One region of the Providencia stuartii genome, then DNA from elsewhere that is predicted to be linked to it. Evidence: predicted binding sites of a transcription regulator. Region 1 holds the regulator's gene; each other region holds the start of a gene.

Evidence for each region. The regulator LexA, encoded in region 1, represses DNA repair genes until DNA is damaged. The targets are predictions, from matches to a motif close to TNCTGTATGTACATACAGNA.
Region 2: a site for LexA is predicted at 3,475-3,494, ahead of mutH (DNA mismatch repair endonuclease MutH). Genes of this name have one in related genera too.
Region 3: a site for LexA is predicted at 4,364-4,383, ahead of umuD (translesion error-prone DNA polymerase V autoproteolytic subunit). Genes of this name have one in related genera too.

Annotation. Positions count from the first base shown of each region.
Region 1 is NZ_CP119546.1:447,041-454,480, forward strand. It holds gene plsB (glycerol-3-phosphate 1-O-acyltransferase PlsB) at 229-2,697, opposite strand; gene P2E05_RS01920 (diacylglycerol kinase) at 2,812-3,186, shown strand; gene lexA (transcriptional repressor LexA) at 3,323-3,946, shown strand; gene zur (zinc uptake transcriptional repressor Zur) at 4,137-4,652, opposite strand; gene P2E05_RS01935 (fimbrial protein) at 5,734-6,315, shown strand; gene P2E05_RS01940 (fimbria/pilus outer membrane usher protein) at 6,399-7,440, shown strand, end outside.
Region 2 is NZ_CP119546.1:1,448,335-1,455,774, forward strand. It holds gene P2E05_RS06205 (sphingomyelin phosphodiesterase) at 160-1,065, shown strand; gene P2E05_RS06210 (alpha/beta fold hydrolase) at 1,105-1,974, opposite strand; gene P2E05_RS06215 (helix-hairpin-helix domain-containing protein) at 2,159-2,398, shown strand; gene mutH (DNA mismatch repair endonuclease MutH) at 2,572-3,255, opposite strand; gene sgrR (HTH-type transcriptional regulator SgrR) at 3,805-5,484, opposite strand; gene leuD (3-isopropylmalate dehydratase small subunit) at 5,803-6,405, opposite strand; gene leuC (3-isopropylmalate dehydratase large subunit) at 6,419-7,440, opposite strand, start outside.
Region 3 is NZ_CP119546.1:679,396-686,835, reverse strand. It holds gene brxC (BREX system P-loop protein BrxC) at 1-270, opposite strand, end outside; gene P2E05_RS02950 (DUF1788 domain-containing protein) at 289-873, opposite strand; gene P2E05_RS02945 (DUF1819 family protein) at 870-1,469, opposite strand; gene P2E05_RS02940 (WYL domain-containing protein) at 1,479-2,405, opposite strand; gene P2E05_RS02935 (hypothetical protein) at 2,474-2,788, opposite strand; gene P2E05_RS02930 (3'-5' exonuclease) at 2,862-3,770, opposite strand; gene umuD (translesion error-prone DNA polymerase V autoproteolytic subunit) at 4,410-4,859, shown strand; gene umuC (translesion error-prone DNA polymerase V subunit UmuC) at 4,867-6,135, shown strand; gene mobI (conjugative transfer protein MobI(A/C)) at 6,146-6,589, opposite strand; gene P2E05_RS02910 (ParM/StbA family protein) at 7,054-7,440, shown strand, end outside.

The DNA of each region.
Region 1 (7,440 bases):
TTCGTTTTCTGTCAGGAATATTGATCCTTAAAATAATAGGTTTTCATTCAGAAACGGTAAGAACGCTTATCGTCAGCACCTTCAACAAGTGACATATTCCTATTTAAGTGGGTCTTGATGAAGCGGTATGTGATTTTGGGCTAAGTCGGTATAGCTGACGGGATGGATACAAATAAGGGGGAATGTTAGACACATTCCCCCTTATTTTAGGGTTGCAGAGTAAACTAACTAATCTTCTTTTGCGGGTTCTTTCTCAGCAGAACGCTCTTCTGGCTGGCTGACGCTTTCGATAGTTAAACGTATTTCTGGCGACATTAAACGTGAAATAACAGAATACAGTTTTTTCGCGTTGGCCGTAAAAATGTCGTTTTCATCGTTATCGATATAGCCTTCTTCTCGGAGTGTTTCCACTAAAGTTGAAAAGACAGCTTTGTCAAAGAACTCCGGTGCATTAATGCCATGCAGCACAGAAAGTCGCTGAGCAAGCATGCGGCTTTCTTTCTCTAAGGTATTACGGCTAATTTCAGGGCTCGCATTGAGTAGAGAAAGCGTAATCGCATAGCGTTGTAATGTCTCACGGACACCTGCGGCGAGTAGCTGCAACGGTCGAATACGACGAGGATTGAGTACCACGACGCCGTCTTCTTTCACGCATACCAACTGTTGATGGTTGAGTTCATCAATTAAAGTATCAACGACCTCTATCAAAGATTCGTTATCAAAGCGCATAAATAGTTCCGCTTTGAGGAACGGGTAAATTTGCCCAACCTGATAGTGGATATCTTGGCGACTGATGCGCTCATGGTGTAGCACAATACTTGATATCAGTGATGGTAAGACCAAAAGGTGATGGATATTATTGCGATAATAGGTCATTAAAACAGCATTTTCACGAGGCAGAATAATAATATCCCCCATGCTATCTTTTTCGACTTCAAATTTATCCATCTGCAAAGCATGTTCTAACAATTGCTCGGCGGTTTTATTGGGTGTCGTTGTATCCGCAGTATAAGGAACATTACGTAATAATTGCAGGTAACATTCGACTTGCTCAATCAGTTGTTCACGCGTTAGAGAGCGTTGACGTGAAGCCAGTAGTGCCGTTGAACAAAGGTTAATCGCATTGGCAGCCGCTGCGTTATTGATATTCACCATAATATTATCGGCCAAACCACTCACAACAGGGTTTAACCAACTTGGTCTTTGAGGCTCAATAGGATCGATAGAATCACGCCAATGAGGCACATGTTTCGTTAAATACTGTGTTAACGAAATCGGCTGGCCAAAATTAACGTAGCCTTGACCTAAATTACGTAATTTACGCAGGCCTCGTACCATCGAAAAGAAGCCTTCCTTCTCCTTTTCAGCACCTCGTAGCTCTTTTGCATAGGTCCCCACCTCCATGACATGTTCATAACCAATATAAATCGGTACGATAGTAATAGGGCGAGAGTCACCACGTAGCATGGCCTGTAGTGTCATCGACAGTGTGCCTGTTTTGGGTTGCAACAAGCGACCTGTGCGAGAGCGTCCACCTTCAACAAAGTATTCAATGGAATAACCCCGTGCAAACAGCTCACTGAGATATTCACGAAATACGGTCGAATAAAGTTTGTTTCCTTTAAACGTACGGCGTATAAAGAAAGCGCCTAAATGGCGGAAAATTGGACCTGCTGGCCAAAAGTTTAAGTTGATACCTGCCGCGATATGAGGGGGGACCAACCCTTGATGATACAGAACATAAGAAAGCAATAAGTAATCCATATGACTACGATGTGATGGCACATACACAATTTCATGGCCATCTTGCGCTAACTGACGAACGCGTTCCGCATGCTGAACATTGATCCCTTGATATAAACGGTTCCAAGTCCAGCCTAATACTCTATCCGTCAAGCGTATTGCTTCATAAGAGAAGTTAGCCGCAATTTCTTCCATCATATTGACGGCATTTTGCTGTGCTTTCTTCAGTGGAATTTTTTTACTACGTGCTTCATCTTCAACCGCTTTTTCAATCGCTTTTGAGGTTAATAGCTTATTGAAAAGATCTTGGCGGGCAGGCAGTTTCGGACCAACCGCCGCGAGGCGTTGACGTGAATAATGGATACGGGCAACACGTGCTAGTTTATTCGCAATAATCGTATCGGTACCATGCTCTTGCGCCATCACTCCCATGGATACGGTTGGCGAAAAACGGACAAAACTATCTCGCCCAAGCCAAATCACGGCAAAGAATTTTTGGATACCGTTGAGTAAGCGTAAGGGGGGAGCCGGTGTATGGCCTTCTCGTCCAGGTGCACGACCAAACATCACGGATGCAGGTAGCATTTGAATATCGAGATTCGGATTACTACGATGCAAGTCTAGGTATGCATGGAATATTCTTACTGACTCTTTACGTGGGTTTGGTGAGTAGTAGCGAAAGACTCTCGGACCATCATCAATGAAGACATAGGCCGGTAATTTAGTGCCATTAATGTCATTATCGACCAACGGGTCAGGTAGACCGATCGATAAGCATTGGTGACGTAATGTTAAAAGGTCAGACTTGGAATGATAAGGCAACACGTATAACGTGGGCCGGCTGGTGTCCAATTCCAGTTCTGATATCGGGTCTGTTGGAACGAGTTTACTCTTTACCAGTAATTTAAGTGGTAAATTCAACGTGTTGTAATATATTTTACGCCATAGTGACATAAATGATTATAGCCTCTTGTTAACAATGCTTCGCAAGCATACCAGAAATCAACTGGCAAATGATTAACTTTGACCGCAAAAAATGATTATTGTTTGTAATTTTGAGGAATAAATATGGCGAACCAAACTAAGGGATTGACTCGTGTAATAAAGGCTGCGGGGTATTCCCTTAAAGGATTAAAGGCGGCTTGGATTAATGAAGCGGCCTTTCGGCAGGAATCTGTTGCGGCATTGATTGCCGTCATTATCGCGCTGTGGTTGGATGTGAGTTATATCGATCGATTATTGTTGATCAGTTCTGTTGTGCTGGTGGCGATTGTTGAATTACTGAATAGTGCAATTGAAGCGGTGGTTGATCGCGTGGGCAGTGAATATCATGAATTGTCTGGTCGAGCTAAAGATATCGGTTCTGCCGCGGTGTTTGTGACCATTGGACTCGCGTTGGTTATTTGGGCAACCGTTTTATGGCAACACTATTTTGCTGGCTAATGTAGAAATTGTCGCAAATCGATAAATCCTTGATGAGCTTTCAACAAATATGGCACTTCAGTGATTTAAGTGTTTCAAAACTTCATTTACCTGTATATACTCACAGTCTGACTGTATAAACAAACAGGGGAACGAGATGAAAGCACTGACGGCTAGACAACAGCAGGTTTATGATCTGGTGCGCGATCACATTTCTCAGACGGGTATGCCACCTACACGCGCTGAAATAGCAGCAAGCCTTGGTTTTCGTTCGCCTAATGCGGCAGAAGAGCACCTTAAAGCCTTGGCACGTAAAGGGGTCATTGAGATTGTTTCAGGGGCTTCTCGTGGTATCCGTTTACTACTTGAAGAAGAAAATGATGCTGAAGTTCAGGGGCTTCCTTTGATTGGACGTGTTGCTGCTGGCGAACCTCTATTGGCTCAAGAGCACATTGAAAGTCATTATCAAGTGGATCCTGCTCTATTTAAGCCCCATGCTGATTTTTTATTACGTGTTAATGGTATGTCAATGAAGGACATTGGGATTATGGATGGCGACCTTTTAGCTGTGCATAAAACACAAGATGTCCGTAATGGGCAAGTGGTTGTTGCACGTATTGAAGATGAAGTGACTGTGAAACGCTTTAAGCAGCAAGGTAACCGTGTTGAGTTAATCGCTGAAAATGCAGAATTTGCTCCGATTATTGTTGATCTGCGTCAGCAGAATTTTACAATTGAAGGGCTAGCGGTTGGCGTGATCCGTAATGGTGACTGGTGCTAATGTTAGCGCCATAAAATACCCTCAAAAATATTGCTGGCAGATTTACTATGTATCTATTTTAGGAGTCTGCCTGCGATACCTTTCTTTTACTCATTAGTGAGTTTATCTGTGCACCCGACTTATTAAGAGACATAAAATAAAATATTACGCTCTACTATAGTGTGTTTTGTCTATTTTATTGTCTTAGTGATTACTTTTTCTTTGTCTTAATAGGTTGTTCATGGTCATGATGACAATGCTCATGGTCTTTACAGCTAGCTAACTCACTGCATACTCGGCATAAACCATGGTTCTCAACGACGGTATGACGGAGTTGAAATTGATTTTGATTAGCTAAATCTAAAATAGCAGCTTCTATGGTTCCGCAATCACTTTCTGCTACGCCACCGCAATGATCACAAATCAACATGACTGAGATATGGCTAGGATTGTCAAAGTGATGGCAGATAACATAGCTATTTGTCGATTCGATTTTATGAATAAAGCTCTGTTCCATTAAAAATTCAAGCGCACGATAGACTGTTGGTGGCTTGGCTTGAGGCTCGACTTCACGCAGCAAATCGAGCAGGTCATAAGCACTTATTGCACCGTGTTGTTGCGCTATTAGCCGTAGAACGGTTTCCCGCTGAGGCGTTAGCCTAACACCTCTTGATTGGCAAATTCTTTCGGCCATCACTAGCAGCTTATCCTCACTCATTATTTTCATGGTCGTTGACCCCACAGCAAAAATCCCAATGATAGTGAAGACAAGTTTACCATAACTTTATGATACATAGAGACTGAAATGAGAATGAATAAAAAGTGAGGCTTAGAAAAAAGCGTATTAGGAAAAAATCACAACCATTTAATATTCAAATAAATAAATCACATCTCACAATATACGTTAATATTGTATTTTAAGCATGTTACTAAAAGTGAGTGAAATAGGGTTATAAATGGCACCATTATACTCTGGTGCAATAAGTAATTTATTATCACGATAAAAACAAAACCAATACAAAATAATAACAAGTGAAGTGTAACTTTAAATTTAAAAAGTAATCTTCAGTAACACATTTCAATTGGGAGTTTTCTTATCTGCATTATTTAATATAGGTTTTTATTTTAATTTTCATTGGTTTTTTATTTTTTAATTCTAATTTATTAGGTTTTCATACTGATTTTTGTTGTTTTTTTCTAGTGATACGTATTTCTTTATAATAAGGCGGCTTTCTTTTTAGAAAAAATTATTAAATTTTTATAAATATAAACTTACATTTTTATATATATTTTTCTAATTATTACTACTTTTAGGAGTTGGCGCTGCCTTTTTTAAGGGGTTGGAACTGAAAATAAGAAAATAACAGCATAATTTACTGGTTGCTCATCTTATTTTGTTTAGTTTTGACAAAAAATATCGTTTGTGTAGGATTGTCTATAGAAAATATGGGTGACCAAAATACGAGTAATCCAGTTTTGAGTTCTGTTTTGTTCTGTTTGAGTTTTGTGGAATATATATTGATTACTTACTTCAACGTTGAAAAAGGTTGGAGAAAAAAGGATTTTACCTCATTAAATATTCCATATTTAAAGTGATGAATTGAATATTTCAATTTTTTTCTTTTTATAAAAATAAATTAAATGGATTAATTTATTTATTTTAAAAAAATCTCTTCCTAAAAGGTACTAGTGGAATAAGGAAAATCTGACTAATGCTAATTCTAATCGAAAATGCGCTTATGGGTTCATTTTTTTGGAATTAATTAGGATAGAGAGTGCTACTTCCTACATATCTAAAGGAAATCTTTATGAAATTTAATAAATTAGCGGTAAGTTTGGCATTAGGTTTAACTATGGGTGTTTCTATGACTGCGATGGCAGATGATCCTGCTCCAGTTGAAAGCTCACAAGGTAAAATTCAATTCACTGGTTTCATCAATGATGTACCTTGTTCAATTGATGATGATAACCTGAATCAAACTGTTCGTTTTGGTGAAATCGCATTACACGAATTAACATCTGGTAAGTTCCGTTCAGATAGCCGTCCATTTGATATCGTGCTGAAAAATTGCTCAACTGAAACGTACAAAAACGCAAAAATCACCTTTACGGGTGGAACAATTTCTGGTTTCACAGGCTTTACCGGTGAATTACTTGGTTTAGGTAAAGTACAGAACGCGGGTATTGTTATCACTGATGGTGGAAGCAAAATCGTTGAATTCGGTAAACCATTCCCAGGTACTGGTAATGGCTATGACCTAAATAACGGTGATGGTTCAGAAACAACTCTGCATTTCGAAGCTTATGTGAAAGGTAACGAAGATCCTAATAACAAAGCAACAACAGGTCGTTTTGATACTGTTGCTAACTTCAAAATTATTTATCAATAAAATTTAATGTGTCCAACATATGGCGTATTTGCGCCATATGTTGATGACCTTATTTTATTTATTTTTATTAGTGGGTTAGTTAAATGAAAAGCATGAGATTAAATGTAATAACTAAAATAATGCTTTTGATGCTAATTCCAACGATAGTTTGGTCTGAAGAGGCTATCGACTTTAATACGGATTTTCTAGATGGTGAGGGAACTGAAAATATAGATTTCAGTAAGTTTTCTCATGCCAATTATGTTCCCCCTGGTGATTATTCTTTAGATTTTGAAGTTAATAACACAAAAATAATTGCTGAACAGCCAGTCATTTTTTTTAATCCTAATTATGATAAGAAAGTCTCTTTGGCTTGTATTACGCCAGAAATATATCCACTGCTAGGGTTGAAAGAGGAGTGGGAAAATAAAATTCAATGGCTGAAAGATGGGCAATGTTTAGATATTCGTAGCATCCCTGAAATGAGTTTTCAGGGGGATTTAGCTAAAAACACGTTAAAAATTAAAATACCGCAAGCATATATGGAGTACCAAGATGCAAGCTGGGATCCCCCTACTCGCTGGGATGATGGTATTTTAGGCGCTTTTCTTGACTATAACGCAACGGGTCGTTTGGTCAAAGAGCAAAAAGGCAATGGGAAGGGAACGCAAACAGGTATCACTGCAACAGGGACTATGGGCGCCAATATCGGACCATGGCGTTTCAGAGCAGATTGGCAATCACAAAACGGAGAGCTCAATAAACGTAGCCAATCATGGGCTTGGAACCAACTCTATGCTTACCGTGCAATTCGTTCACTCAGTGCTCGTTTAACTCTCGGTGAACAATATCTATCCTCAACCTTGTTTGATAGTTTTCGCTATCTCGGGGTGAGTTTAGAAACGGATGAATCAATGTTCCCGCCTCGCTTACAGGGTTATGCACCTGAAATAGCAGGGGTAGCAAAAACTAACGCCACCGTTATCGTTAAACAAGATGGCCGTATTATTTATCAAACAGAAGTGAGTCCTGGGCCATTCCGTATCCAAGACGTTAACTCGTTTGGTGGCGGTACCATGGATGTGACTATTCAAGAGCAGGATGGAAGTGTCACGAGCTATAAAGTGGAAACATCAAAACTGGGGA
Region 2 (7,440 bases), 1.0 Mb from region 1:
TGGTTATACAATAAGAAATAATCTATTCGCTATTGTTGATATGGTTTAGCATAGCTCTTGTCGTCATTGTCAAACACAATGTGTTTACTGAAATAGCCTTTATTTTAAAATGATAATGTAATTTATATATTATTAATCAATGACATGATAGGAAAAACTATGCCAAATAAAATTAAAGTGATGACATTTAATACTTATTTATTGCATGTTCCTCTTTTTAGTATTGGTGCATCAACAAGAAATACAAGAATTAATGCGATGATTAGAGATAATATTTTTTCTGATGTTGACATTGTTATTTTTCAAGAGGTTTTTAGCCAAGATTCTGAAAAGAAATTATTTTCAGGAATGAGAGAGTTGGGGTTTATTTATCACACACCGGTTGCGGCTCAATATAATGAATCTATCCTAGCTTATTGTGACTCGAATAATTGTTGGAATAATAAAAAAGGAACATGGGATATTATTCAGCAAGTTAACTCAGGTATCGCTATTGCTTCTCGTTATCCCATTATTTATCGTGAATATCATCTTTTTGATGATTCGGGCTGTGGTGCTGACCGTTTTAGTGCTAAAGGAGGAGTGAGGGCCGTTATTGACTTTAAGGGCAGTAAGGTCAATGTTATTGGTACACATATGCAGTCGGATGATCATTATTGTATAATGACAACCCCTTCAGATCATCGTAAAACTCAGCTTAATCAGTTAATCAACTGGGCTAATAGCATCGCTTCAGAAGAGAATTTAGCCGTCGTCTTAGGGGGTGACCTTAATATCAATTATACGCAAAGGGAATATATACAAGCTTTGGATATTATTGGCTGGGGAGAACCTGAATATGTTTCATCGACTCCTTCGTGGGATGTCACAAGCAATGATATCATTAAAGCTGCGCATCCAGATGAAAAAGAGAGTTGGCATTTAGATTATATTTTTGCAAAAAATGTTGCTTCGATCAAAGAACAAACCAGACAGGTGAAAATGAAAACAGCTTATTATTATAATAATAATGCTTATTATGATTATTCAGACCATTATCCAGTCGTGGCTGAAATTGAATTATGATAATATTCAACATTCAGCCAGTTATTAATTTATATTTACTTATTCAGCTTTTAAATTTTTTAAGATCGCTTCTGATTGGGTCCATAATAGAGAACCCCCTTCATTTTTAAACAGGAAATGTTGGCAATGAGGAAAGCGAGTGGCAAGGATATGGCCAAAATCGGGTGAGTGCACAGAACTTTCATCTTTTTGGCCATACCATAATGATACAGGGCATTGGATCTGTTCAGGTTGGAAAGGCCATGCTTGTAGCGTAATCAGCAAATCTTGAACATAGCCTAAATTACCTTGTACAAAAGCACGGTTCATACATTCGGTGTAAGCTTCTAAAAAGGTGGCTTCATGATAAAGCTGTTGGTCGATTTCAGCACTACAATTGAGAATAAATGCCAATAGCCATGGTGCGCTGACATTTTTTTTCAACCAGTCAGCGAGCGCTTCAGGGCTATTTATGGCTTGCTCTTGCATATTAATCACATCAGAGCGTAGTCGTTCTCTCGTTGCTGGATGTTCAAATTGGTCTTGGCCTGAGACGATGGATAATGCATTCGGAGTGCCATAAAAAGCCAGTGCCATGGCAAATACAGCGCCTTGAGAAAAACCAATCACTGAGTAATGTTTGATTTGCTGAGAATGCAACAACACAGCGACATCTGCGGCAAAACGAGAAAGTGATTTTTGTGGATCTTGGGAAGACTCCCCTAAACCCGCTCGCTCAGGCACAATCAATCGCAGCCCAAAACGGTTGAGGAATTCAATGCCAAAACCGAGTGTCCCACTCATACCTGCACCAGTACAAAAAATAACTGGAAAACCGGTTTTCGGCCCAGACTCATACCAACTCAAATGACGGCCATCAGGCAGTTGGAGTGAATTATGGCGTGTCGTGGTGAGCTGACGAGTATACATTGCTAATTCCTAACTTATGCTAAATCGAGGGTGTACTACCATAAATGTGATGAGTGACACAAAGGATATAGGAGATTTTATTGAAATAATAATAGCCATAAAAGAATAGTAAAATAATAATGAGGTATATTGCAAAGCTATTCATTAAAAAAAAGATAAGCTACTCATTTAATTAGGAACGAATATGGGGTTTTCAGAAGCGGACAAACAGTGTTTACTAGCGGTAAAAGGGGTAGGGCCGACGGTGATGAGTCGATTAGAACAAATGGGATTCTCGACGTTATCTCAGCTAAGTGAAGCATCCTATGAGGAAATTTTGCGGTTAGGCGCTGAACTCACAGGGTCTAGCTGTTGGAAAAACAGCCCACAGGCTAAGAAAGCAGTGGAAGGAGCCATTAACGCCGCTAAGATGGCCACTAAATAGCGAGTGGTTTTAAGGCTCCTGATTGATGAATAAGCGAATGTGATCCCAGCCGTATTCGCGAACGATAAAATGTGTTGATAACAAATAGAGACTTTAGTTATCTTGGCTTGAGCTGTTACCGGCGTATCTTGAGTAAGCGCGGATAGCGGTGTCATCATATATACATTTTCTTTTTAACCGAGTTGAAAATGCCTAGCGAGAAGAGGGGCTGTAAAATCTTTCTTAAGATAAAAGCCTCTCGGTAATGTCATGATAGTTTGCCCAAACTCACCAATTCCTTCTGTTAATGCTTTACTGTTAGCGGCTTTAGGGCGTATTTGTAGCACTTGTCCATGCCGTGCAGTGATGGTTTCAACCTTCCCAAGAACAATCAGATCCATCAATTCTTCCCAATCTTGACGTAGCAATTGCTCTTCCAGTGGTGAGGGACTCCATAGTAAAGGCGTCGCCACACGACGCTGTGCAAGAGGAATTTGGCGTTCTCCTTCAATAGGAAACCACAGTACCCGAGACAGTTTTCGACAAACATGGCTGTTTTCCCAAGTCAACCCACTATTGCCCGTTAAAGGCGCAACGGAAACAAATGTTGTTTCCAGTGGCACACCATGACGATCGATAGGAATCGTTTTTAATTCGACGCCAATTTCAGCAAAATCTTGTTCAGGCTTACTTCCTGCGCTAGCCCCTAGAAAATACTCTAGCAACATGCCGACCCAGCCTTTGTCGCGCTTTAAATCAGGGGGGATTGGTAATCCTGCATATTCAGCCAATTGGCCCAGCGTATAACCAGCAAGGGCTTGCGCTCTCGCCATTAAAACAGACTCATTTTCAGGTGGTGGTGGCGGTAAAAATGGCATAATGCGATTAAATAATAATCAAAAAAAGTTCACAGGGTAGAGAAAGTATATCACTTTTTACACCAGATAATTAATGCATTGATATATAAGATAATAATAGAAGACTTAACCACATTATCTTTAACGAAAAATAGGTTATTCACGTTCATCCCATAATAATCACAGGATCATTCACTAGGTTATCCACAGATTTATTGGATAACTGTGAAAAACTTTAATTACTGTGTGCATTTACAGGCTTGACTTACCTGTTTTTTTGAACTTAATCACACAACTTGCCTAAGTTAAGCGCATTACTTGTGGATAAATCATACATTGATTGATCTTTGTTCATTTGAACTCCTAATGAATAAAGTCGAAAACATAAACAGGAGATAACAGGATGGAATGTAAGTATCTTATTGTTTTAAAATGAGTTAGTAATGCGTGAGGATTTTCTTAAAGAAGTGACCTGTCGGATATACCCTGATTACTATCGGGTTGTTCACATGGATATCCACAGAAAAAGTGAATAACATCCTTATTATTCACCTATGGTGTTCATAACTTTTATGATTTCTGTGCATTATCCTCAGAAGGTTGAAACCATGCCGATTTAAAATCAAACCAACCGAACGTATTCATCCTTGCTCCACGCATGGTTTTTTGTCCTTGAAGCTCTAACCAATGATGGAAGATTGGATGAAAAATCTGTGAATCAACTAAGCTTTCACACCATGCTTCGACATTAAGTGATTGTTGTCGCCAATTTGACAGCTCCTCTTTGAGGGGGGAGCCTAAACATTCACGAAATAATGGCATTTCATATAAAGTGGCAAAAATTGAAAATTCGAGAGGTTTAAAGAAGTTGGCTGTCGCAAGCCAAATATCACTTTCTGCTGTGCCATTGAACCATTCAGGGTAATTAACAATGTTTATTTTTAATTCGATACCTTGCGTTTTCAATACACGCTTCATTATTTGGCTGATAGCATAAAACTCGTGGTGTTGATGATAGAAAGTGACCGTCAATTCGGTTAAATCAGCTGGCTTAGGTAATAGCGTTAACATGCGACTATGATGCCAATGCAGTAATAGCCCATAAGCGGGAGCCCAGTGCCGCTGATAAAATGATTCACAATGCGCGAGCAGATTGATTGGTGTTAAAAAACTGCATAGCCATTGACGTATATCACAACGCTGCGCTAGGGCAGAGCGTTGATCCATCAATAAAAAGTAGCATCCTTCTTCCATACGACTTTCTAACGAATCATTTGGTTTGCTGTCACTGTCCATCTTTAATGTGGTACACACCATTTGCTCAGATAATTCAGGCACGACCCAAATAGTGACCTCATCAAGTAGTGCACGGTAGCCAAAATAGCGGTCAAATGCAGTGATTGTCAGTTTTTGCGGTAAGTTTTTTTCAACCAAAAAAGGGCCTGTACCAATAGGTATTTGCTCAAAATTGTCAAAAGACTCCCACTCTTTGGGGAGAATGGCAGCATGAGGACTCCCTAATAGTAAAGGTAGCTGCTTGTCGACTTCACTTAATTGAATATCAATGACATTGGGAAGAGGGGAGGTGACAGATTTAATATGTGAAAATAATGGCCAGCACTGCTGTAAACGCATCAATGAACTAATAATATCATCGACTAGCATCTCTCTACCGTGGTGAAAGTAAATACTGGGTCTTAAGTAAAAACGCCATTCAGTGTCATTTATCATTTGCCAATAATGAGCGATACCATTTTCGACTTCCCCTTTTTCCTCATTTATATGCGTTAATCCATTAAATATCTGACTCATTAAGTGAATTTCAGAACGCCTCATGGGGGTTCCTGGTAGCAAATTAGGGAAATCACGGTAGTAGATGATGCGTAAAAGATTCTTACCTTGCCGATAACTGCGTTCTAATTCAGAGAGAACCATTTGGCGGATTGTTTCTTTATCTCCCACTAAAGCAACAAGTTTTTCAATGCTTTCTTCTTTTAGCAAACGCTCCGCTTGGGCTTGCTGTAACTCTAATCCATTAACATGAAAGAGTAAGGTTGAACGTTTCCCTCTGCCTGCTTCGGCTTGCCAACTGAGCCACCCATGAGATTGCATACTATTTAATAAAGTGCGGACGTGGCGTCGAGAGCAAAACAGTGTATCGGCAATATGTTGCAATGTGGTTTCACTATCTTGACCCTGAAAGTGTTGCCAAAGACGGACGAATTGTGTTTGTAAGCGAGAACTGGACATAAAAGAGGAACTCCGGCAATGATTACATCAATTTTTATTTCCTAATATCCATTTGATAATAGACACCAGTAAGTAGCTCGTTAGGCCTGTTAACTGGCAGGCTGACTCCCAGAATTATTGAGTAATGGTAATTTACCAGCCGATAGCAGCATTATCGGCTTTTTTTGTTGCCTTTATTTTGAATACTGTTATTGGATTTAGTCTACATAATAATGAGGATGATTTTAGAGTAAATCATGATGTAGGGGTAGGCTTATTCACTATTTATAAGATAAAACGCCCACAGAAGGTGGGCGTTTAGAAAGTGGTTGTTAATGCTTAGCGCATAAATGAAGGAATTTTCTGCTCATATTGCTTAATTTGATCAGCATGCTGCAAGGTCAAACCAATGCTATCAAGGCCATTCATCATGCAGTGACGACGGAAACTATCAATCTCAAAATGATAAGTTTTATCGCCTGCTTGAACCGTTTGCTGCTCTAAGTCAACTGTGAATTGGCAACCTTCATTGTTTTGCACATAGTTAAACATTTCGTCAACTTCTGCATCGCTCAGTTTTATTGGTAACAATTGGTTATTGAAAGAGTTACCGTAAAAAATATCAGCAAAACTAGGTGCAATAACCACCTGGATACCAAAGTCAGTTAAGGCCCATGGCGCGTGCTCTCTAGAGGAGCCACAGCCAAAGTTTTCGCGGGCGAGTAGAATACTCGCACCTTTAAACACTGGCTTGTTTAATACAAAATCTGGGTTTGGTTGCTGTCCGGCGTCATCAAGAAAACGCCAATCATTAAACAGGTGTTGTCCAAATCCTGTACGGGTGACTTTTTGCAAAAATTGTTTTGGAATAATCGCATCTGTATCCACATTCGCCGCATCTAAAGGGGCCACAATGCCTGTATGGGTAATAAATTTTTCCATGATAAATGCTCCTTTAGGCGTGAATATCGCGGACATCCGCAAAATGACCATTAATCGCCGCTGCCGCAGCCATTGCAGGGCTAACTAAGTGAGTACGTCCTGCTCGACCTTGGCGACCTTCAAAATTTCGGTTACTGGTTGATGCACATCGTTCACCAGGGTTCAAACGGTCATTATTCATTGCAAGGCACATGGAGCAACCAGGTAAACGCCATTCAAAACCCGCTTCGATAAAGATTTTATCTAACCCTTCTTGCTCCGCTTGAGCTTTAACTGGGCCTGAACCGGGAACAACGATCGCTTGAACACCAGAAGCCACTTTTTTACCTTTAGCAATAGCTGCCGCAGCACGTAAATCTTCGATACGTGAATTAGTACAAGAACCAATAAACACTTTATCAATTTTTACGTCAGACAGCTTGATACCAGACTTTAACCCCATATAAGCTAAAGCTTTCTCAGCAGATGCCCGTTCCACAGGATCACTGAAAGATTCTGGGGAAGGTATTGGTTCATTAATGGCAATAACTTGACCCGGATTCGTTCCCCAAGTGACTTGTGGCGCGATTTCACTGGCTTGCAATGTGACGATTTTATCGAATTGCGCATCTTCATCGGTTTTTAAGGTTTTCCAGTACGCAACAGCCTCATCCCACTCTTTTCCTTTAGGGGCAAATTGACGACCTTCCATATAGCTAAACGTTGTTTCATCTGGAGCGATAATACCTGCCTTCGCCCCCAACTCAATGGCCATATTACAAACGGTCATACGACCTTCCATACTGAGGTTTTCAATTGCTTCACCACAAAACTCGACAATATAGCCTGTACCGCCAGCACTGCCTGTTTTACCAATTATGGCTAAGACGATGTCTTTTGCTGTAATGCCGACCGGTGCTTTACCGATAACTTCAATTTTCATGGTTTTGGCGCGAGCTTGCTTCAAGGTTTGGGTCGCCATGACATGCTCAACTTCAGAAGTACCGATACCGAAAGCCAATGCACCAAATGCACCATGAGTTGCAGTATGCGAGT
Region 3 (7,440 bases), 230 kb from region 1:
CAAATAAGATAAAATTTTCAGGAAGTGCGATTTACCCGAGCCAAAGAAGCCAGAAATCCACACACCAATTTTACCTGACATATCACCGTGGCTTTGCGTCACTGATGGGACGTAAGCCTCAAAAAATGCACGAAAGTGTCTATCTAACTCTCGGGTAACAACATACTCATCAAGCTCGACATACACACTGTCATTGTCTTTTTGTTCCGCTTTAACAACGCCATTAATGTCACGCGTCAACTTCTTGGAAAAAATCTGTTCAATTTTCATTCGGGAGGCTCCCTGCTCTTAAATTTTTTTACCGTCTTCAGGCACAAGTTTGAAGGCGCGATAGTAGTTTTTAGATTCGATCATGCCAAAAGGATGCAAATCCCTTCCGCTATATTCACCCGGATAGAAAAGCACTAATGGCGTGCTCCCCATCACGTCTTGCAGAGCACTAAGTAACTCATGTCCTCGGACAAGAGGCCACGCACTGCCTAAGCCTGACAGCAACACAAACTCAAGTTCTGATGGCTTATATTTGTCCGCGATATACCTTGCCACTTTCTCTTGGCTCAGAGGCCCGGCTAGTGTTTTTCGAAGACCATCAACACCGACTTGCAATTCACGCTGGCAAGCTCGGTCGAAAAGGCCTCGCTCCTCAAGCATATCTATCAAGACTTCAAAAATATTGAGATGGACAAAGCGGTAACCACGCTTGTTGAGTTTTTCGTCAACGTGCTTAAGGTGCTCTCGTACAAGCAGTTCATACTTGGCTGGATAGTCAAATACCCAAAATCCAATTTCATTGCCCAAGCCATCGTTTTTCAAAAACTTAGGGCTTTCAATTCGTTCCTGTATAAGATCAAGCCTGGTCTGGAGAGCCTTCATATTGTGCACTCCATGACCTCAATCAAATCTTCCCGGCCCAGACGAACTAACCAGTCTTTAACTTCTGGCATTAGGTAAACAGGTTGTATTTTCTTTGTCCTGCTATCACTCAGGTAGCCACTATCAACCAATGCCTTAATTGCGTTGTTACCCATTTTTTTGACAGTTGAGTCAGAAAAACCGCCAAGTTCGGCATATGCCCGCACTCTCGTGTCATAAAACTCAGACCATGCATCAGCGGTTAAAGCGGGTTTATAGGTGCGACGAGCCTCGGCTAAGGTATGTCGCATAAAATCAGCGACAACCGGAGAATGAATGAGTAATGACATCATCAGCATTTGGACATAGGCACGTTCACTCGCGGTTAAAAGATCAGTCATAAACTCATCACCCAGGCCTTCAATACGCCAACGGATTGTTCTGGCATAACGAATAGCCGTCTGACCGGATTTTTTCTGAAGAACATTTTGCTCAACGATCAGCGACTTCCACTCATCTTCTGGAAGTTTTTTCAGTAGCGATTCTGCGATTATTCTAGATTCAGTTATCAATAAACTGCTTCCGATAAGATCGCCTAAATATTCTTTTATATTCATAAATTCATCTCACGATTCGCTATATCCAGGAGCGAGTGCAGCATTGTCAACGCCGTATAGTGCTTCTGGATTTTTAAGTGCTAAATGGAACTCTCGCCCATTGCTCTTGCTATTCTTTGAACAATCGATATTCCATAAACGCAGTAAATATCCAGCGAACGCAGCTCTTATCTCTACACGCAACCTATTGTTTTCCATTGCGTAGTCTATCAATACAGCTTCTGGATGTGCTAGTTTTGGATGAGGTATCAGCTCTAGTTCAACGATTCGGTTCCATTGCTTATCCCACTGAAGAGTCTCAACTTCGTCGTTAACCTCATCTTCTAACAACTCAACTTCACTTATTCTGGTTAACACAAAATCCCTAAATTCTCTATGCTTTCTATCGAATGCTCGGACATGCCATCTCAAGCCATTGTCAATCAAGGTATGAGGAACTATTTGCCTGCTCCCATGACCACTCGACAATGAGGTGTACTCAATATTAATCACCGCGCGTTTATGTATGGCTTCACTAACCGCCGCTACCACTTCCAATTTCGGCTTATTGAGATGAAATGGTGCTTCACAAGCCATAGGTGGCCTAACCTTGCCAAGAAAGCCATCACCGAACCCTTGGCTTATCGTCGCAAGCGTTCGAACAATGTCATAATCAAACAACGGCTGGAATGTGCTCGTCTTCAAGTGCACTCTGCGCTTTTCGTCATACATAACGTTGTTAGGAGCCAACGCTTTGTACCGCGCAAAATCTTGTGTTGCCACAGACGGCGCTACGCTAAAGCGCTCGGTTAAATAACTCCGCCCAGCTTCACCTTTAAATAACAAAGTGAAATCAATATGAGCGAGTCGTTCTCTCTGTGCTTGGCTAAGCTCTTCAAGTCCAGTGTTGTCTTGCACTGTCAACCTCTCAATCCATTTGGGACAAGCCCTAATCATCTAAAACTAGGAAGCCATCGATTGAATGCCATCAAGCAACCTACTGTTTTTCATTAGGTTTCATAGTATCAACAAGTCGTCTTGTTGGCTATAAAAATTGGCTTGATATTGTTCGAATGTTTCTTTTCTGGCCTTGATAGAAGCTCACGCTGGAATGCCAACTGACGCAATTCATTCTCTCGAACACGCCTAGCAACTTCTGCCTGGGCTGGTAGCAATGGGAGCATCCCTTCAGCAATCGCGTCTGGGGCAGACTCTTGGCCACAGGACATCAAATGCTTCCATGGATCTTTAAGAAAGCGCTCGAACGTGATGCCAAATTCAATGATGCGGGCAGAGACGAAGATTTCGCCCCAGTATTCAATGTAGGTGTCTTGGTACATGGAAAGATTCCTCTTGTTGGTTAAACCATAAGTTCACTTTCCATTTTCCAGAGGTTTTCAAATATGCAAGGGGCTATGACAAAGCTTTAAATCGATTGCGGGCATCTTTGTAGTCATAGTGGGCATGTTCTGAGCCACGATGATACAAATCATCCAGGTAAGTTTGTTCCTGCGGCAACTCGTCTTCGCTGATTTCGCGCCACCAATGTTTGTTGGCACCTTTAACACCGTCATGCCAGCGGTAACCACGCTCTTTTAAATAGTCCTTTACGTCAAACGGCGCACCAAACGCACGAACTAACACAGTTCGCCTGTCTGCTTCAGACAACAAGTTTGCAACGGACTCGGGCAACAATTGAAACAACCAGGCCATCGCCAAACAATCGGTTGCAGCTCGGTGTCCTTCATAGAACCAACCTAAGCGAAGCAGCAGGTACTCAAGTTTCCGACTTTCAAAGCCCAGTGCTTTCCAATCTATGCCGCTAGCTGAACAGGCCCAAGATAGATGGCCTAATGCGGCAAACCGCTTTTCAAAGAAAGGACGATCAAACTGCGCATTGTGTGCAACCACCAGCGGATCATCGGATAACCAACTCGCTACCAGAGCATCATCAATGCGCTGGCCTTGCACCATCTCATCAGTGATACCGGTTAATTCGGTAATCAGCTCGGGGATTGGCTTGCCGGGATCTTCATACAGGCTGATCACATCAACAATCGACACAATCCGCTGAGCAGAGGGGCTGTAAAGCACCTTAACCATACCAAGCTCAATAATGGACTCGTCATCGGCAGACAGTCCGGTTGTCTCTGTATCGAGCAGCACCATCGGCTGTTCATCACCGACCATAGGAGAAAGTTCAAGTGGCCAGGACTGCGGCTCACGCGTTAAAGGAATGCGTTCCAGCAATCTAAAATCTTCTGGTCTTTCTGGGATATCCGCGAGGCGCTCTAGCGGAAATGGCGCAGGGGCTCTTGTCATTGATGGTTCCTCTTCAATTCTGTTGTTCGCTTTGGGTTATTTCACTGTGCCACAGGTTGTACAAAATGCACCTTGGATACCTCAGCGTTTTTTTAATCTTTCTACTGGGTGAACCCATGTATGAAGGCTTTGGCTAAGCCTTTCAGAAAGCCTTAGCCAAACCGTTTAGGTAACCCTTACCGATACCCTTTACGTATGGCTTAGCCAACCCCTTTTCAAACGGTTGAAAAAGGCTTGAACTGAGTTCGACTGAGCATTTTAAAGATGCTCCTGACTTCGCTTTAAGCCAGTAAATTCAATACGAAGCAGAATTTTACTAACTGTTTTTAAACCCTTTGCAAAGGGTTCAACAAGCCTTGTCTGACGGTTACTTGACCCATGCGTTAACCAGTAGCAGTAACAGGATCAGTAACAGAAACAAGAGCAGTAGGCAGAAGCAGTATTGTCCAAGCCTTGCAGGCTTTGACGAGGGCGAGCTATCCCCACATCTAGTTTTTCAACACAAAAAATAAATCACCGACAACACAGCGTCTTACTCGAACAACACCAGTTTTACCTACAATTTTACTTGTAGAAATCAGCATAGCATTAGATACTGTATAAACAAACAGTATTAATTCTATTTTTTCGAGGTTCGTCATGAGTGTCTCGCTGATAGGCCGTAGCGGCGTACTTGCCTTCATCAAAGCCAAGCGCCTTCGTATTCCATTGTTCATGGAACGTGTTTCTGCTGGTTTTCCCTCACCAGCGCAGGATTATGTTGAGCAAACGCTCGACCTCAACGAGCTGTGCATCAAGCGACCAGCTGCAACATTCTTTGTGCGTGTTGAAGGTGATTCAATGATTGATGCTGGGATTCACCCAGATGATATTTTGGTGGTTGATCGCTCTGTCCAAGCAGAACACGGTGACATTGTCATCGCGGGAATCCATGGTGAACTCACGGTAAAGGAACTTCAACTAAGGCCGTGCGTAAAGCTGATCCCAAGAAACCAGGCGTATGAGCCCATTCATATTCCTGAAGGGACAGAGTTAGAGATATTTGGTGTGGTCACCAATGTGGTGCGAAACATGCGCCGTAAGTCGTGACGATCCCATGCCTGTATTTGCCTTGGTGGACTGCAACAACTTTTACGCCAGTTGTGAGAAGCTGTTTCGTCCTGATTTAAAAGATACACCGGTTGTGGTGCTGTCCAATAACGACGGCTGCGTGGTTGCACGGTCACGTGAAGCTAAGTCACTCGGTATTAAAATGGGCGTACCCGTCTTTCAGATCAAAGCTGAAATGCAGCGCCATGGTATTTTGGCATTCTCGTCCAACTATGCGCTGTACGCAGATTTGAGCAGTCGAGTGATGCGCACTTTGGAAGAGATGGCACCACGAGTAGAGGTTTACTCGATTGACGAAGCGTTTTTGGACTTAACCGGTATTGAGTCTGCCATATCTCTTGTCGAGTTCGGACAACAAGTGCGAGAGCGCATAGGTCACTGGATTGGGATCAGCGTCTGTGTAGGCATTGCACCGACTAAAACACTCGCCAAGCTGGCTAACCATGCCGCTAAGAAATATCCCGCTACTCAAGGGGTTGTAGACCTGACCAATCCAGATCGGCAACGTCGATTGCTCGCATTAGTCCCGGTTGATGATGTTTGGGGCGTTGGTAGGCGGCTTTCTAAGCGATTAAATGCGTTGGGTATCACTACAGCCTTAGACCTAGCCAATGCCTCACCTAGAGCCATCAGAGACCAGTTTTCGGTGGTTTTAGAGAGAACCGTCAGAGAGCTCAATGGTGAGTCGTGCATTGAACTTGAAGAGATCCCGCCAACTAAGAAACAAATTGTCTGTAGCCGTTCATTTGGCGTAAAAGTGACGCACTTTGAATTCTTACGTGAAGCCATATGCGAATACGCAACCCGCGCCACGGAGAAGCTTCGCAAAGAACAGCAGCAAGCCAAAGTGATGACCGTGTTTATACGTACCAGCCCCTTTAAGGACAACGAGCCGCAGTACAGCAACTCTGCATCGGGTGAGTTGCTGATCCCCAGTTGCGATACGCGGGACTTTATCGAGCTGGCCAATCACTTACTCAAGCGGATTTGGAAGGATGGTTTTCGTTATGCCAAAGCGGGCGTCATGCTGTCTGACTTTTACGATCCTGGTATGTTTCAACCAGGACTATTCGATGACGTATCGACCCGCTCTAATAGCCAGCAGTTAATGTCTGTATTGGACACCATTAACCAAAGCGGTGCCGGAAAGGTTTTCTTTGCTGGACAAGGTACGAAGAAAGATTGGTCGATGAAGCGAGAGCATTTATCTCCCGCTTATACAACACGCTGGGACCAATTACCGCGAGTTAAGTAGCGCAGTTAACTCAGTAGGCATTCACTCTGCGACGCAGCATGTTGAGCTTATCAACCTGGCGTCGAATATCACTGAAAAATTCCTCTTTCTCCATAGCCAGCGCTAACTCCCATTCTTTGGCCAAACCTTGGCAGTCCAAAAATGAGTATCTCAGCTTCGTCTTTGAGATACGCAGTCCTTTACTAAAGACTACGCGCTTACCTCGTTGACCGTGAAAGCTGTTGATGTACCACTCTATGCCAAAGCCATACTTAAAGTCTCTGATACGGACACCAAGCAGCCCCCAGTCTTTAAAGGGCTCATTCTCACGAACCTTGTAATGGGTAACCCAAAAGTCATCAACTTCAGCTCTTGCCAGCGCTTTTAGCCTGTCCGTTTCTTGCTGCAATAAATTTGATACTTCTGATTTCCATTGTTCATTGACGATTTCTACCAAACCAATTTCCCCATCCAATTAACCCCAAAAGCCAAAACTACTATCCGTTTGGCTTTTGGATCGAAACGCCAAACGTAAAACTGCCGTAACAATCACTGTTTGGCGTCTCGATATAAATCAACTCGCGCAATCCCATACCTGACAAGGGATACAGCCCGATTTCACATATAAATGCCTGAAAAGACGTATCGCCATGAAGATACAAACCGTTTGGCGAGTTCAGGCCAGAATGCAAACGACGTTTGGCGTCTCGATTTTTTTGGCTCAGTCATCCACCGCCAAACAGAGCCTATTCTCATACTTTTGCGAAAATGCAATAGGCAGATAGATGAAAGGATTTGTCACCTTTCTGCCCACCGCCAGTGCACCGAATCCTGATAATGACATTTGAGTGAACCGCCAGAGCACTTGGAAATGCCCAAGCGTGAACAGCGCGGTTGATTGAAAACCGTTAGAGCACTTTGAGTGCACAGGAGATAAGTATGTTTGTACTAGGCGTAGATATCGGTTACTCAAACCTGAAGCTGGCAATTGGCCAATCAGGTAGTGAACCGAAAACCATTATTCTACCTGCGGGTGCCGGTCCAGCGGATCGTATGCCGGAGCGTATCGGTGGAGGCGATGATGAAACTTGTTTGTATGTCTCTGTCGATAATGAGCGTTGGGCCGCTGGTGTGCCTGCTGGACGCCTTCAAGGTTGGGAACGGGAACTTCACCCAGAATATCCCACCACAAAAACCTATAAGGCGCTTTTTCATGCCGCCTTGTTAATGGCTGAAACTGAGTCCATCGATTTGGTTGTCACTGGATTACCGGTTTCCCAGTTTCATGAACCACAACGTAAGTCTGACCTTGTACAGCGTTTAAAA